DNA from 2 places in the Lysinibacillus sp. FSL P2-0066 genome. Region 1 is predicted to be linked to the other one. Evidence: riboswitches for the same ligand, from Rfam matches in the RefSeq annotation. Region 1 holds a riboswitch; the other holds the start of a gene.

Region 1 (7,597 bases):
AGCGTTCTGTCTTCCTCTCATTTGGTTATCCAATCATAATATTTCCTTTTGGGTGGCGGAAACTCTCTTTTTTTCTTCGTTTTGCAATGGCAAAAGCAATGGTTAGTGGTCCTACTCTTCCTGCGAACATTGTAATAATCAGAAGAAGACGACCAGCAGGTGTTAGCTCTGGAGTTAGGCCCATCGAAAGACCAACAGTACCAAACGCAGAGGTAGCCTCAAATAAGTACATCATAAAGCTATGATGCTGTTCCGTGATACTGAGAAGAATCGTCACGACTATAACAATTAATCCTCCACACATTGTAACCGTCAAAGCCTTTAAGATAGTTTCAGTAACAATTCTACGTTTAAAGAGAACGACATCTTCTTTTCCTCGAATTTGTGACCACATAGTAGCTACTAAAACAGCAAAGGTTGTGATTTTAATACCTCCAGCAGTCGACCCAGAGCCTGCCCCAATAAACATGAAAAGAATCATTAAAAATAATGTAGAATGCGTTAAGTCCCCAATAGCCAGTGTATTGGAGCCAGCAGTTCGTGGTGTAACCGCTTGGTAAAGGGAACCTAACACTTTACCCCATTCGGATAATGGTCCCAGTGTCTTTTGGTTGCCATACTCAAACAAAAATATCAAAATGGTTCCACTAACAGTTAGCAAAAGTGTCGTTACTAAGACTATTTTTGAATGGACAGAAAGCCTTTTAGTCACACGATATTCATATAATTCATTCATCACAATAAAGCCTAATCCGCCGATTGTAATAAGAGCACAGATGGTGAAAACAACAAAGGGATCATCAACATAGGCAGTCATTCCGTTAAAGCCACCCATTAAATCGAAGCCAGCGTTGTTGAAGTTGGATATGGCATGAAAAAATCCAAAATAAAGGGCCTTTCCAATAGGCATATCAAAAGAAAAACGAATGGATAGAATAAGACCACCGATTATTTCAATACATGCTGTAAAGAGTAATATTCTTTTCACTAATCGAACAAGACCAGCAATGGAGATATTATTAAATGCTTCTTTTAGCAGCAGTCTTTCTTTTAATGAAATTTTCTTTCCAAGCAGTAAAAATAATAATGTGGCAAATGTCATAAATCCTAAACCGCCAATTTGGATTAAGAATAAAAGAACCACTTCGCCAAAAGTAGAGAAGGTATCACCTGTATCGACTACAATTAAACCTGTGACACAAGTAGCTGATGTAGCAGTGAATAAAGCATCTAAAAAGGGCAAACCCTTCCCATCCTCAGTAGAAAATGGCATTGTTAAAAGAAACGTACCTATGGCAATGATGAGGGCAAAGCCCAATACAAGAACTTTGGGAGGATTTAATGCTCTTTTAAAATTGTTCATTTAATTTTTCCTCAATTCTGAATAGTAAACAACTGTTTGTTAGATGGCATAATAAAAAGACCTACGATTAGAGCATGAAAAGGGTAGAAAGCATGCTAATAATGGTGGTCAATAACGACCTCCTTCGCTTTAGCCGACGAAGTTAGCTGACGGGTAGGATGGCGAAAGAGCTTTCTCATCCCTTCTGCTAAAGCAGAATTAACCCCAAAAGATTGGTTCCTCCGTTCTCAAATAGTTGAGATTTGGCCGATATGAAATTGAATGTGATTTATTCTACGCCCTTATTCTATTTTTTGTAAACCCCTTAATTGTTAAGAAAATGTAATTATTTTTATTGTGGGCGAATTGTGTATGAATAATTCGAGCAAAAATAAAACCAAAAATTCACTTGATAATTTCGCATACTTTCTATTGACCATTATTAGACAATACGATATAATTTTTTAGTACACAACAGAAGGTGATTTGCCTAATTGTGTATTGACGTGTGTTCGGAGGGAGGGAAAGAGAGATGTCAAAAACTGTCGTTCGCAAAAACGAATCGCTTGAAGATGCTCTTCGCCGCTTCAAACGTACTGTATCAAAAAGTGGTACAATTCAAGAAGTTAGAAAGCGCGAGTTCTACGAAAAACCTAGCGTAAAACGTAAAAAGAAATCAGAAGCTGCACGTAAACGTAAGTGGTAATTTAATTTCCCATTAAAAATCCCTACGTTCATAACACGCAATTGTATGATTCACTGAGCAGACAAAGTTATACCTGAAATTAATCACATTTTTGATTAATTTCAGGTATTTTACATTGCTCAACTTTACGTACATATGAAAAAGCCGAATGAATCAAAATGATTTCATTCGGCTTTTTTTCACATACTAAGTGTTGATAATTGGGATTAGATCTAGTGATAAATAAGTGAATAAATTTTTAAGATTTGTGAAACTTTTCGCATGATTGACCGTATATACAGAGGAGAGGCATGTTAGAAGGGAGGGGAAAAGATGCGAAAACGGAGAATCCTCAGCTATTTACTAGTGATATGGATGACTTTTTTGTTAGCGTTTCCATTAACTTCGGCTTTTGCCAGTAATAAGGTTTATCATGTTCCGATTCGTAATGAAGTAGAGCGAGGACTTCATGCATTTTTAGAACGAGCTTTTAAAGAGGCTGAAGAAAACAATGCAGAGGCAATTATCTTAGAAATACATACGCCTGGCGGTTTTGTGAATGCAGCAAGCGATATCGCCATGCTTATGGATGCAACGCAAATAAAAACGATTGCTTATATTAATAAGGATGCGCACTCAGCAGGAGCGTTTTTAGCCTTACATGCGGATAAGATCTACATGGTTCCAAATGGAACAATTGGTGCAGCAGCAGTTATCGATTCAGCAGGTAATGCAGCCGACCTAAAGGCCAATAGCGCTTGGCTTGCTCAAATGAAAGCAGCAGCAGAAACGTCAGGGCGCGACCCTAAATATGCATTAGCAATGGCAGATACCAACTATGAACTACCAGAATACCGTGCTGGCGGAAAGAATTTGTTAACCCTATCAGCCTCAGAGGCAGCAAAGGTTAAATATTCTGAAGGGACGGTTAAAGATTTTCAGGAGCTTTTAGAAGTAACCAACTTGAATGGTAGTGATGTTGTTCCCATTGAACCAACCTTTTCTGAAAAGTTAGCTCGTTTTATTACAAATCCCATCATTGTACCTATTCTATTGTCTATCGCTAGCTTAGGACTTGTGATGGAGCTTTATTCGCCAGGATTTGGTGTTCCAGGTATAATGGGCTTATCAGCACTTGGTTTATTTTTCTTTGGACATATGGTGGCCGGCTTTGCGGGATATGAAACATTATTGTTATTTATTGTTGGCTTAGCCCTTTTAATTGCAGAGTTTTTTGTCCCCGGTGGAATTATTGGTATTTTAGGTGGTGTCTTAATAGTACTAAGTCTGATACTGGCAGGTGCAAATATGATGCAAATGATAGTAGCAATTCTCATTGCGCTTGTGATAGCGATGATAGGAATGGTGATTCTGATGAAATTTTTCGGAAAAAAACTGCATGTCTTAAACAGGCTTGTGTTAATGGATGCAACCACGACAGAAGAAGGGTATGTATCCAATGTGAATCGCACAGAACTGTTAGGAAAAATTGGGAAAACGCTTACGCCACTTCGTCCATCTGGAACAATGGTACTTGGTAGTGAACGCATTGATATTGTATCAGAAGGTGGCTATATCGATGTTAATCAACATGTAGAAATTATTAAAGTTGAAGGCTCACGCATTGTTGTGAGACAAACAGATAAAGAGATGGAGGAATAGAAAATGGGTTTTGATTTAGCTTTGATTGGTCCTATTGCTGGACTAGTTATTTTATTCATTGTGCTTGCGGTATTCTTTACCTTTGTACCCGTAGCATTGTGGATTTCTGCATTAGCAGCAGGTGTACGTGTGAGTATTTTCACATTAATTGGGATGCGCTTACGTCGTGTTATCCCGTCTCGAATTGTTAATCCGTTGATTAAAGCACATAAAGCTGGTTTACCTGTAACGATTAATCAGTTAGAGAGTCACTATTTAGCAGGTGGTAATGTTGACCGTGTAGTGAATGCCTTAATTGCGGCTCACCGTGCCAATATAGAGCTGTCATTTGAACGTTGTGCAGCAATTGATTTAGCTGGGCGTGATGTATTAGAAGCTGTTCAAATGTCTGTTAATCCAAAAGTTATTGAAACACCGTTCATTTCAGGTGTAGCAATGAACGGGATTGAAGTAAAAGCAAAGGCTCGTATTACCGTGCGTGCCAACATCGAGCGTTTAGTCGGTGGTGCTGGTGAAGAAACAGTTATTGCTCGTGTTGGTGAGGGGATTGTTTCAACTATCGGTTCAGCGACACATCATACAGAAGTTTTAGAAAATCCAGATATGATTTCGCAAACAGTATTATCTAAAGGGTTAGATTCAGGAACAGCCTTTGAAATCTTGTCCATTGATATTGCCGATGTAGATATCGGTAAAAATATCGGTGCAGAATTACAGATTGAACAAGCACAAGCAGATAAAAACATTGCACAAGCAAAAGCCGAGGAACGTCGTGCTATGGCTGTTGCAAATGAGCAAGAAATGATTGCACGTGTTCAAGAGATGAAGGCGAAAGTAGTAGAAGCAGAGGCAGAAGTACCACAAGCGATGGCTGAAGCCTTACGTTCTGGTAATCTTGGTATTATGGATTATATGAACTATCGCAATATCCAAGCGGATACAGCAATGCGTGACTCTATTTCAAAAGTAAGCAATGATAAGCCTGAAAAAAATGAACCCAATGCTTAATAACGGAAAGGAGCGGAACTAACATATGGAACAGTTAATAATCTTCGCCATAATTGCCATAGTCAGCTCTATTTTCGGAAAATCAAAAAATAAAAAGCCTCAGAAGCAGATGCCTCCTTTTAATAAAGACACCGCGGTGGAGCCTCCAGTTACGGAGAAAGAGCCACATCGTAGTGGGAAAGCACAGAGTTTTGAAGACTTTGCACGAGAATTTATCGGAGATTGGATTCCAGAAAATGAGAAAGTTGAGGAGCCTAAAAAATTTGTTGAAGAACAAGTGAAAAAGGAAATACCAAGCTATGTTGCCCCAGCTGTCATTCCAACTGATATTCCTAGCCGTTCTTCTAATCGAGAAAGTCGGGGACGATTAGCTGCTGGAAAAAAGGAAGTGCAATCTGTTGGCGCTCATTCGACTTTACAACTACCTCAATCTAAAAATGATCTTGTGCAAGCAATTGTGATGGCCGAAATATTAGGACCACCAAAATCAAAAAGAAAATAACTAGCATGTCCTCCTTTTTCGATGCATATATTGCCGAAGAAGGAGGCATTTTTTATGAAAAAATTATTTCAATTAACGCCACTACTTGAGTTGTTAGAATACGAATCATTAAAAATTATTGGACCTTACCGTTTTATTCATGCAGATGCGACGACCTGTTCGTTTGTCTATGCAGATTATCATATTACTGTCAATGCGGATTCAGTGACAATCAATGCGCTTAAAGAAGAAATGCTACATCTATCTGTTAACAATCTTCAGGAACTTCATATGAAAATGACAAAGAATATGGGTGTGAGCTAAAATGTGGAATAATCGGCCAATTATTATACGTATAAAGCGCCATGAAAATGTTCATCCTTTTATTCAAGCATTGCACGCTCAACATGTCCCGTTAAAGCGTGTTGTCTTTCGTGATCAGGAAGTTTCCTTTGAAACGACAATGCATTACCTACCAAAAATACGCCGTGTACGAAGACGTTTTCGCTTAAAAATGGCTGTTTTTTATGCAGATGAGCTTCAAGTTTTTCGTGCACAAATTTGGACTCTATTGGGCTTAGCCTTCATGATTGCTATTCCAATCCTTTGTGCACAAGTCATATGGCGAGTGGACATTGAAGCCGCGACACCAGAACTGGAGGAGCGTTTAGGTAAGACCTTTCATGAAACCTTTCAACTAGAAACCCCTTTATCTCAAAAAAAGTTACCTTCTAATACGGTTATACGACAAAAGCTGTTAGAGCAACACCGAGAACTATCATGGGTCCATATTGATAAGCACGGCGGACGAGTAATTTTGAGACCACAAGAATCACCGAAACAAACAGAGCAAACAACTGACAAATTAGCCTCCCATATAGTAGCAACGAAAAGTGGTGTCATTACCCACTTCAATATACAGCATGGCGAGCGAAAGATTTCAGTGAATGATACAGCCTATGAGGGTGACGTCCTCGTAAGTGGTGTATTAGAAAGTGGCACAGATCAAGTTTTTGTTGGGGCGAAAGGTGAGGTTTATGCAGATTATTGGCTTGAATGTTCATTTAAAATTCCAACAAAAATTACCGTGGAAACCTTGCAGCAAAAGCAATGGCGGGTGTTGATAAAGGGTATACATGAGGAAAAGGTGGATTATGTTCAAAAAAAGGATTTACCGAATTGGCTAGCCCCCTATGTTTCGATTGTGGAGGAGCAACAGACGAAAACCATGCAAGTGGAGTTGGATGAATCGAAAATTGAGACATTGCTTATTCCATTATTGCATGAAAAAGTATTACGCTCGTTACCTGCAAAAACAATCATCAAGAAAGAAAACCTTTTACAGGCAAAGTGGGGGAATGGTACAGTTGAAGGGAAAGTTCTATTTTTAGTCAATGAAAACATTGCAAGTCCAATACAAGGCCTACAAGGAGAATGATTATGTCAGAACAGTTAACTGTATTACAGGTGGATAATCCAAATGAAGCGGTTATGCTACTAGGTATTTCCGATGCAAATATGAAATTAGTTGAAGAAGCACTTAATGTTCATATCATTACGCGTGGTGAACAAATTCAACTTGCGGGTGAAGAAAATGCTAAGGAACAGGCAACCTTTCTTCTGCATGCTTTATTGAAGGTCATTCGCAAAGGAATTAATATTGATCAACGTGATGTCACTACAGCTATTGAAATGACACAAAAAGGAACTATCGAATATTTTGCAGAACTATATGATGAAGAAATAGCACGCACGACGAAAGGAAAGTCAATTCGTGCAAAAACAATTGGTCAACGAGAATACATACAAGCAATCCGTCATAAAGACGTTGTTTTCGGTATTGGTCCAGCCGGTACGGGGAAAACGTATTTAGCGGTAGTTATGGCAACACAGGCACTTAAAAATGGCCATGTTAAGCGAATTATTTTAACTCGCCCTGCTGTTGAAGCTGGAGAGTCTCTAGGCTTCCTTCCAGGGGATTTAAAGGAAAAGGTCGATCCATATCTACGTCCTCTCTATGACGCTTTAAACGACATCTACGGCTCTGAACAAACACAGCGGCTAATTGAACGTGGAACGATTGAAATCGCCCCTTTAGCCTATATGCGTGGCCGTACATTAGATGATGCCTTTGTTATTTTAGATGAAGCACAAAATACAACTCATCAACAAATGAAAATGTTCCTAACACGTCTGGGCTTCGGCTCTAAAATGGTCATCACTGGTGATAAAACGCAAATCGACTTACCTAAAAATACAGAATCTGGCTTGATTGTTGCGGAGCGTACATTAAAGTATGTTAAATCCATCCATTTCCAAGTATTAGAACAAGGCGATGTCGTACGTCACCCAATCGTAGCCAAAATCATCCAAGCCTACGAAGAACAGCAACTTTAGAATTGCGTAGCAATTCTAAAGT
Region 2 (7,597 bases), 2.0 Mb from region 1:
TTTCGGAATTTAATGGTATTCTGGAACTTTTTAATTGTAAACGTTCGTGTTTTCAATCAACGTACTGATTATAGCAGACTATTTTCTAGCTTGCTAGCATTATTTTGATAAATGGAACGGTACTGTCATAATGACGACATTTCTGTGAAATAACAGGGATGTACGAATGAGAAGACTCGATTGGTTGTGTAGCATATGATGCCACCCTTTTTTCGGTAAGAATTGAGGGATAACAACCGTTACTTTATGACCTGTCTTTGTACATTGATGTTCTACTTTATCAATAAATTTAATTAATGGCTGTGTAATGCTTCGATATGGTGAATAGTAAGTAACTAATCGTACATCAGGTTGCCATGAATTCCATTTCTCTTCAAAAGCTTTCGCTTCTGCTTGATCGAAAGCTACATAAAAGGCGATCACTTTATCAACCTTAAGCGATTTAGCATAATGTAGGGAGTTTTCGACCACCTTTGTTATACCAGCTACTGGCACAATGAAAACATTCCCCTCAATAGTATCCAGTTCCTCATGATTTAATCTTAACTGTTCTCCAACAGCTTGATAATGGTGCTTAATGCGATGGAATACAAAAATAATGATTGGTAAAAAGATAAATACTGGCCAAACTTGAGGCATTTTTGTCACAAAAAACATCATTGCTACGATGAAAGAGATAGCTGCCCCAATTGTATTGATCGTAAATCTCGCTACCCAACCTTTAGGTTTTTCGCGCCACCATTTTCGCATCATTCCTGTTTGCGCTAATGTAAAGGGAATAAATACACCTACTGCATAGAGCGGAATTAAATGCTCTGTGGCCCCGTCAAATAAGATAATTAAAACAATGGCTGCAACACCTAGCATTAAAATGCCATTTGAATAGCCAAGTCGGTCCCCTCGAATTTGGAAGATTCTCGGAATAAAACCATCCTTCGATAAATTCACAGCAAGCAATGGAAATGCTGAGTATCCTGTGTTTGCGGCAAGTACTAAAATCATTGCCGTAGTCCCCTGTACAATATAATAAAGGAAATTCCGACCAACACTAGCTTCTGCAAGTTGGGAAACAACTGTTGCTTCTGCTGTTGGTGCAACCCCATAAAAATAAGCTAGACTAACAATCCCGATGAATAAAACGGCTAAAATGCCGCCCATTGCTAAAAGCGTTTTAGCAGCATTATTAGGAGCAGGATTTCTAAAATTAGGTATGGCGTTAGAAATAGCCTCTACCCCTGTTAACGCTGAGCTTCCTGATGCAAATGCCTTTAATAAAATAAATAGGCTAATCCCTGCCACTGGTGTACCAATCTTTGGATGCAATTCTGCAGGCACCTGTCCAGTTGCTACATTATAGAGCCCAACCCCGATTAGCAATAGCATAACGCCTACAAATAGATAAACTGGATACGCCAAGATAGATGCCGACTCTGTTACACCTCGCAGGTTTAAAATCGTTAAGAAAATCACAAATATAATAGCAATGGGTACATTGTAAGGGTGAAGACTTGGAAATGCAGATGTAATGGCATCTGTCCCAGCTGACACACTTACTGCTACCGTTAAAATATAATCAACAAGCAAAGAACCCCCAGCCACGAGACCTGCATTCACGCCTAAATTTTCTCGAGATACGACATAGGCGCCTCCCCCATGTGGATAGGCGAAGATAACTTGACGATAGGATAAAATCAGTGCCACGAGTAGAATAACCACTCCAGCGGCAATAGGTAAAGAATACCAAAACGCCATTGTACCTACCGTCATCAGGACAATTAAAATTTGTTCTGGTCCATAGGCTACTGACGACAACGCATCGGACGATAATATGGCCAATGCCTTTGTTTTACTTAGCTTTTGTTCCCCTAACGCATCGGATCTTAATGGTTTGCCGATTACATAACGTTTGAATGAGGATTTCATTGATAAACACCTTCTGGTTTCATAGAATGTGTTTCGCCTTTCTAAATAACATCAAAAAACGTCTACAAGTCATCACTAAATAAGACTTGTAGACGCTCATCCGTCTGCCAAGCTCCACTTTTCTGCTCTTAACGCTTACGAGGTTAGCTGTCGGATTCGGGCCTGAGTTGCCCTACTCCTCCAAAAGGAAGAGATTCACCCCAAGAATGGCTATGCCATCCGTCAAAATTGGTTCCCCCGCGTCTAGTTGCTTCAGCGATTTAGAAATTTGAAACTTTTATAATGATGTCATATTACGCCTGCTAATTGAAAAAGTAAAGAAGAAAATTTTTCTTTTTTTTGAGTATAAGCATAGGCTTTTTTGAACATTTAAATAACTGCCTCTTAAATAAAATTTCCTGAATACCTAGTATATACCCACAATACAAACAATAAAAACTGCCTTAAAGGGATGTTTCTACCTTTAAGACAGCTCATTAAATTAGTCATCGTAGCCTTGTTCAAAGTCTATTATGCTCCCAGAGACTGCATCCACGTCTACTTCGTATTCATTTTGACCGTCTTTCAATTCAATTTCATATACACCATCATCGAGCTTAATTTTTGTCACTTTACCGTTTGCTTTTGTTTGGGCTGTCTTGATAGCCTGCTCTTTTGTAATTATTTTTGTTGTAGCAGGAATATGATCATCCCAATCATCTCCATCAAGAGGTTCCTTTTTCTGCTTGAGTAATTTTCCACTATAAGCATCAAATTTCAAATCATATTCTTCTGTAACTGTATGCACCTCTACTTCATAAATAGAGCTAAACTGATTTTGATCAAATTCGATCTTTGCAACTGTTCCATCCACTACCGCGAGCGCTTTCTTCTCAATTTCCTGCATGGATAAGACCTTTTTTTCTTGGGCATTTCCTGATAATAAAGTCGTCGAGCCAATCGCTGCTCCCACTCCAAGAGTAATTACTAGTGCTGGAATCATTATCATTTTTTTCATGTTTTTCATGTTCATCTCTCCTTTGTTTTATCTAAACTTAGCTTACCAAGTGAAGATGATAGAACTATAAGAGGAACATTAGAATTTCATGAGAATGATTTAATGATCGTCATCCCATGTCACAGACAGTACTTTTCCTGAAACAGCATGAATTTGAAATGTAGCTTCGTCCTCCTGCGTTTCAATCTCGACTAAATAGTAACCACCCTCTGAGGTTTCTTCAAAATCAACTGAATCCACTTCACCCTTTAATTGCTTGAGAGCTATTTGAATGGCCTGTTGCTCAGTAATAATAGGCTCTTCGATAGGTTGTTCTTGCGGTTCAACCTTTTTCTCTGCCAGTAGTTCGCCAGTATAACCATCAAGTGTTAAATCCTTCTGAATCTTCTCATTTTCAACACGGACAGTGTAAATGGAGTCTATAAGCATAACGCTTTCTACATCTCCATATTCCTTTTTAACCATTTGTCTAATCTGCTTTTCAGTTAACAGTAATTTACTTTGTCCTTCTTTCATGATTAGATCAGTCACCTGTTGTGTCGTAACATCCAGTATAGCTGCATACTTAACATCCTCTCGCGTAAAAAGCATTTCAAAGGCATCTCCTTGTTTTTCCACATGTGTAACATGACCATTATAGATAGTCTCAATATAGCGAATAGCCTCCTCTTCACTAAGAGGTTGAACGTAAAAATAACGATTTTGAACAAACCAAATTACTCCACTACAAAGAAGGATAATAACAACAATTATCAACATCCACTTTTTCATTGCTGCCCCTCCTTTGGAATACATAAAGTAAAACTTGAGCCTTCCCCTAGCTTACTTTTCACATCTATCGTTATACCTAATTGTTGTGCCAGCTCATGTGCTATTGCTAGCCCAAGGCCTGAACCACCTGTTTTACGATTACGATCCTCTGTTACACGATAAAAACGCTCAAACAAATGAGGAATATGCTCTGCAGGAATACCCATACCAAAATCTTGGATGGTAATACGTACTTGATTAGTTGTTTCTGTGGCTAGAATATGGACTTCATCCTCACTATACTTCCTAGCATTATCAAGCAAAATAAAGAGGAGCTGCTTCAATATTTTTTCATCACTATAAATAAATTTTGGAATCTGCGCATCAATTCTAAATGTTCGATGATAAGCCTGTTCCATTTGTGAAGCTACTTTGTTTAAGAATGGGACAAGCTCTAGTTGTTCGAAATGAACGTCCAATTGCTCTTTGTTTTTAGCTAGTTCTAGCAATTGCAACACCATTTCATGCATACGAGATGATTCATTGGCAATGGCTTGTAAGGATTCCTGAGCAACCTCCCGATTATCAAAACCTCTTCTTAGGAGTAGTTTTGCATAACTTTCAATAACAGTTATAGGCGTTTTTAACTCATGGGAGGCATTTGATACAAATTCTTGTTGCTTTTGATAATGCTGTTCAAGCTTCTCCATCATCATATTAAAAGTGCGGTTAATGTTTGTTAACTCGTCCCCACCTTTTTCTGTGGTATCTATTTTTTCATATTTCCCAGTAGATGCACTTTTGCGCATGGTCTCATTTAAACGTTCTAGCGGTAATAAAATAAGTCGCCCAAGTACCAAGCTCGCTAGGAAAATTGGAATCGTTGCCACGAAAGATACAACAACTAAGATGACCTTTAACAAGTCTAAAGTCCGCTCTACTTCTTCCATAGATTGCTGTAATGTAATGTCCACTACCGTTCCGTCTATCCAAATAGCAGGCATTGTGTAGGTAATGGAAGGCGCCTTGTGCATTTCAAGTGTAGCCTGAACCTTCGTTTTCAAACGTTCACCATCATAAATATAAACAGCACCATCTGTTGGCATATATGCTCTTAAAACTTGCTGTAGGTTGGTTTGTGTATTTAACTGACTCAGTGTGGAGCTTAACTCATTTGCCCGTGACTGGAGCTGATTATATTCCGTATCATTGGCAAATTTCTCATACAACAAATAAATTCCACTATTTGTTGCCACTACTATAACTAGCATAAGCAATGTTGTTAGTAGATGAATTTTTGTTTTAAGTCTCATAACTATGTTCCTTTAGCACATACCCCACACCTCGAACTGTTTGGATAAGAGGTGTTGGATTAGCAGCTTCAAGCTTTTGTCGTACATAACGTATATAAACATCCACAACATTTGTATCCCCATAATAATCATAGCCCCACACAGCCTCTAATATTTGCTCCCTTGTCAGTACTTGTTTAGGATGCTTCAGTAAATAGAACAACAAATCGTATTCACGAGGTGTCAGCTGAAGTTCCTTATCGAAATATACAACTTCCCTTGTTTGCTCGTTTATCGATAAATGGCCAAATGTAAGAGCAACTTGCTTTGGGCTGACCTTCTGCGAAAATCGTAAAGCGTTGCGTATACGTGCCAGCAGCTCCTCAATTTCAAAAGGCTTTGTCACATAATCATTGGCTCCTAAATCCAAGCCCTTTACCTTATCCTCTACCTCACTTTTGGCAGTTAGCATGATAACAGGCGTTTGGGATTCTGTTGCACGAATACGCTTTAGCACATCAATACCGCTCATCTCAGGTAGCATGATATCAAGTAAAATTAAATCCCATTGCTGCTCACGGTATTGTAGTAAGCCTTCTGCTCCTGTATGAGCCATTGTTGCCTCATATCCTTCAAATTGAAGCTCCAGTTGTAGTACTCTCGCAATATTTTCTTCATCTTCTATAATTAAAATTCGATGTGTCATGTCGAATCCGTCCTTCGCCTTTTCTTTTCATCGTATACGATACAAGTGGTGAAAGTCTAATTAGAAAATGATGAGAAAGACACTACATTTCTTTTTTTGACACTGATTATTTCTTTAACTAATAAACTTTCGGTAAAAAGCTGTAAATATCTCTTTTCTCAAAAATTCCTGAGCTTACCTTAGCAACTTTTTTGCCATTTAAACGGCTTGGAAAGGGAAACTCCAGATGTGGACCATTGTAATGAATAATTGTCACTGTACCATCAGAGTTATTACGCCAATCATAATTCCTTTCATCTGTTTTAATTGAAAGTTTAATCGATACAAAAGCTAAACTTAAGAATAGTATGAAGAAGGTAAGACGAACGATTTTCAATAGAAACACTTCCTTTTCTATTAGCATAATAATTTACATCCTTACGCACTATTGAGTAATGTTAATAATTTGAACAAAAAAAACTCACCAAAAGCTTTATGGATAGCCATTGGTGAGTTTTTTATTATTGATGCAATGCTCTATACAAAAATGCTACAAACTCCGCACGTGTTACAGGATCATTTGGTCTAAAGTTGCCATTATCTCCAATTGTGATCCCATTTCCTGCGAGTATAGCGATAAAGTTGTGTGCCCAGTGAGTTTTTGGCACATCCTTGAAAGTATCTTTATTCGATGAAGTTAAATTAAAGGCAAGAACTAATACTTTTGCCATTTGAGCGCGTGTCATATTCGTAGTTGGCTGGAAGTTCCCATCTATGCCTTCAAACAGACCTGCTTGTTGCACCTGATCGATTACCTCAAAATAGAGATGGCTTTTAGGTATATCGTTAAATTCTCGCGCATCTTTTTTCGGTTCTAGCTCTAATGCTCTTGTCAATATCAGGGCAGCATGCTGGCGCTGAATTGGTGCATTTGGCTTGAAGGTGCCATCTTGATAGCCTGTAATAATGCCCTGCTTTGCCATCTCCTGAATCATCGCCCAGCCCCAATGTCCTTGAGAAATATCTGAAAAGATGATATCTGGCTCTTGTTGGGGTGTTGGCTCTGTTGGTTGCGGATCAATTGGTTCTTCAGGTTTAGGCTCTTGTTTTTCAGGTATGTTTGGCTCTGGTATTGGTGATGGATTCGGAGATATACTTCCTCCACCACCCGATGAACCGTCTGTTACCCAATGGGCATATAAGGTGATATTGGACTTCACTACATCCTTAGAAAAATCCCATGGTATTGTCAGTGCAATATCCTTATACCAGCCTGTAAATATATAACCTGCCTTTGTTGGATCTACTGGCCTTGTTGCCAAGGTATCATTAGTTACCTTCTGTGATGTTACTGTGCTACCTCCATTCGTTTCAAAATTCACCGTATACTGTGCGACTACCTTTTCCCATTTGGCATACAAGATTGTATTTTTAGTTACCTTATCCGTTGTAAAATTCCATGGTTTACTGAATGCGGGATCCATATACCAATCTGCAAATTCATAGCCTACCTTTGTTGGGTTTGCTGGCTTTATTGCTAAGGTATCTTTAGTTACCTTCTGTGATACTACTGCGCTACCTCCATTTGTTTCGAAATCCAGCGTATATTGTACGGCTACCTTTTCCCATTTGGCATACAAGATTGTATTTTCGGTTACCTTATCCGTTGTAAAATTCCATGGTGTACTGAATACAGCATCTGTATACCAACCTACAAACTCATATCCAGCTTTTGTTGGGTCTGCTGGCTTTATTGCGAAGGTGTCTTCAGTTACCTTCTGTGAGGCTACTGCACTTCCCCCATTTGTTTCAAAATCCAGCGTATATTGTACGGCTACCTTTTCCCATTTGGCATACAAGATTGTATTTTCGGTTACCTTATCCGTTGTAAAATTCCATGGTGTACTGAATACAGCATCTGTATACCAACCTGCAAACTCATATCCAGCT

Evidence for each region. A riboswitch is a leader RNA that binds a small molecule or an ion and turns the genes downstream of it on or off. The one in region 1 is predicted to bind cyclic di-AMP.
Region 2: linked by a shared signal. The riboswitch ahead of MKZ14_RS01375 (APC family permease) and the one ahead of MKZ14_RS14650 (TrkH family potassium uptake protein) in region 1 are both predicted to bind cyclic di-AMP.

The regions. Positions count from the first base shown of each region.
Region 1 covers NZ_CP150202.1:2,920,910-2,928,506, reverse strand. Annotated here, with positions in the region: gene MKZ14_RS14650 (TrkH family potassium uptake protein) at 26-1,363, opposite strand; cyclic di-AMP (ydaO/yuaA leader) riboswitch at 1,480-1,621, opposite strand; gene rpsU (30S ribosomal protein S21) at 1,875-2,048, shown strand; gene MKZ14_RS14640 (nodulation protein NfeD) at 2,361-3,689, shown strand; gene floA (flotillin-like protein FloA) at 3,693-4,697, shown strand; gene MKZ14_RS14630 (hypothetical protein) at 4,723-5,199, shown strand; gene MKZ14_RS14625 (hypothetical protein) at 5,254-5,502, shown strand; gene MKZ14_RS14620 (sporulation protein YqfD) at 5,504-6,616, shown strand; gene MKZ14_RS14615 (PhoH family protein) at 6,619-7,575, shown strand.
Region 2 covers NZ_CP150202.1:271,342-278,938, reverse strand. Annotated here, with positions in the region: gene MKZ14_RS01375 (APC family permease) at 100-1,923, opposite strand; cyclic di-AMP (ydaO/yuaA leader) riboswitch at 2,042-2,191, opposite strand; gene MKZ14_RS01370 (PepSY domain-containing protein) at 2,405-2,929, opposite strand; gene MKZ14_RS01365 (PepSY domain-containing protein) at 3,020-3,691, opposite strand; gene MKZ14_RS01360 (HAMP domain-containing sensor histidine kinase) at 3,688-4,983, opposite strand; gene MKZ14_RS01355 (response regulator transcription factor) at 4,973-5,668, opposite strand; gene MKZ14_RS01350 (hypothetical protein) at 5,787-6,044, opposite strand; gene MKZ14_RS01345 (InlB B-repeat-containing protein) at 6,169-7,597, opposite strand, start outside.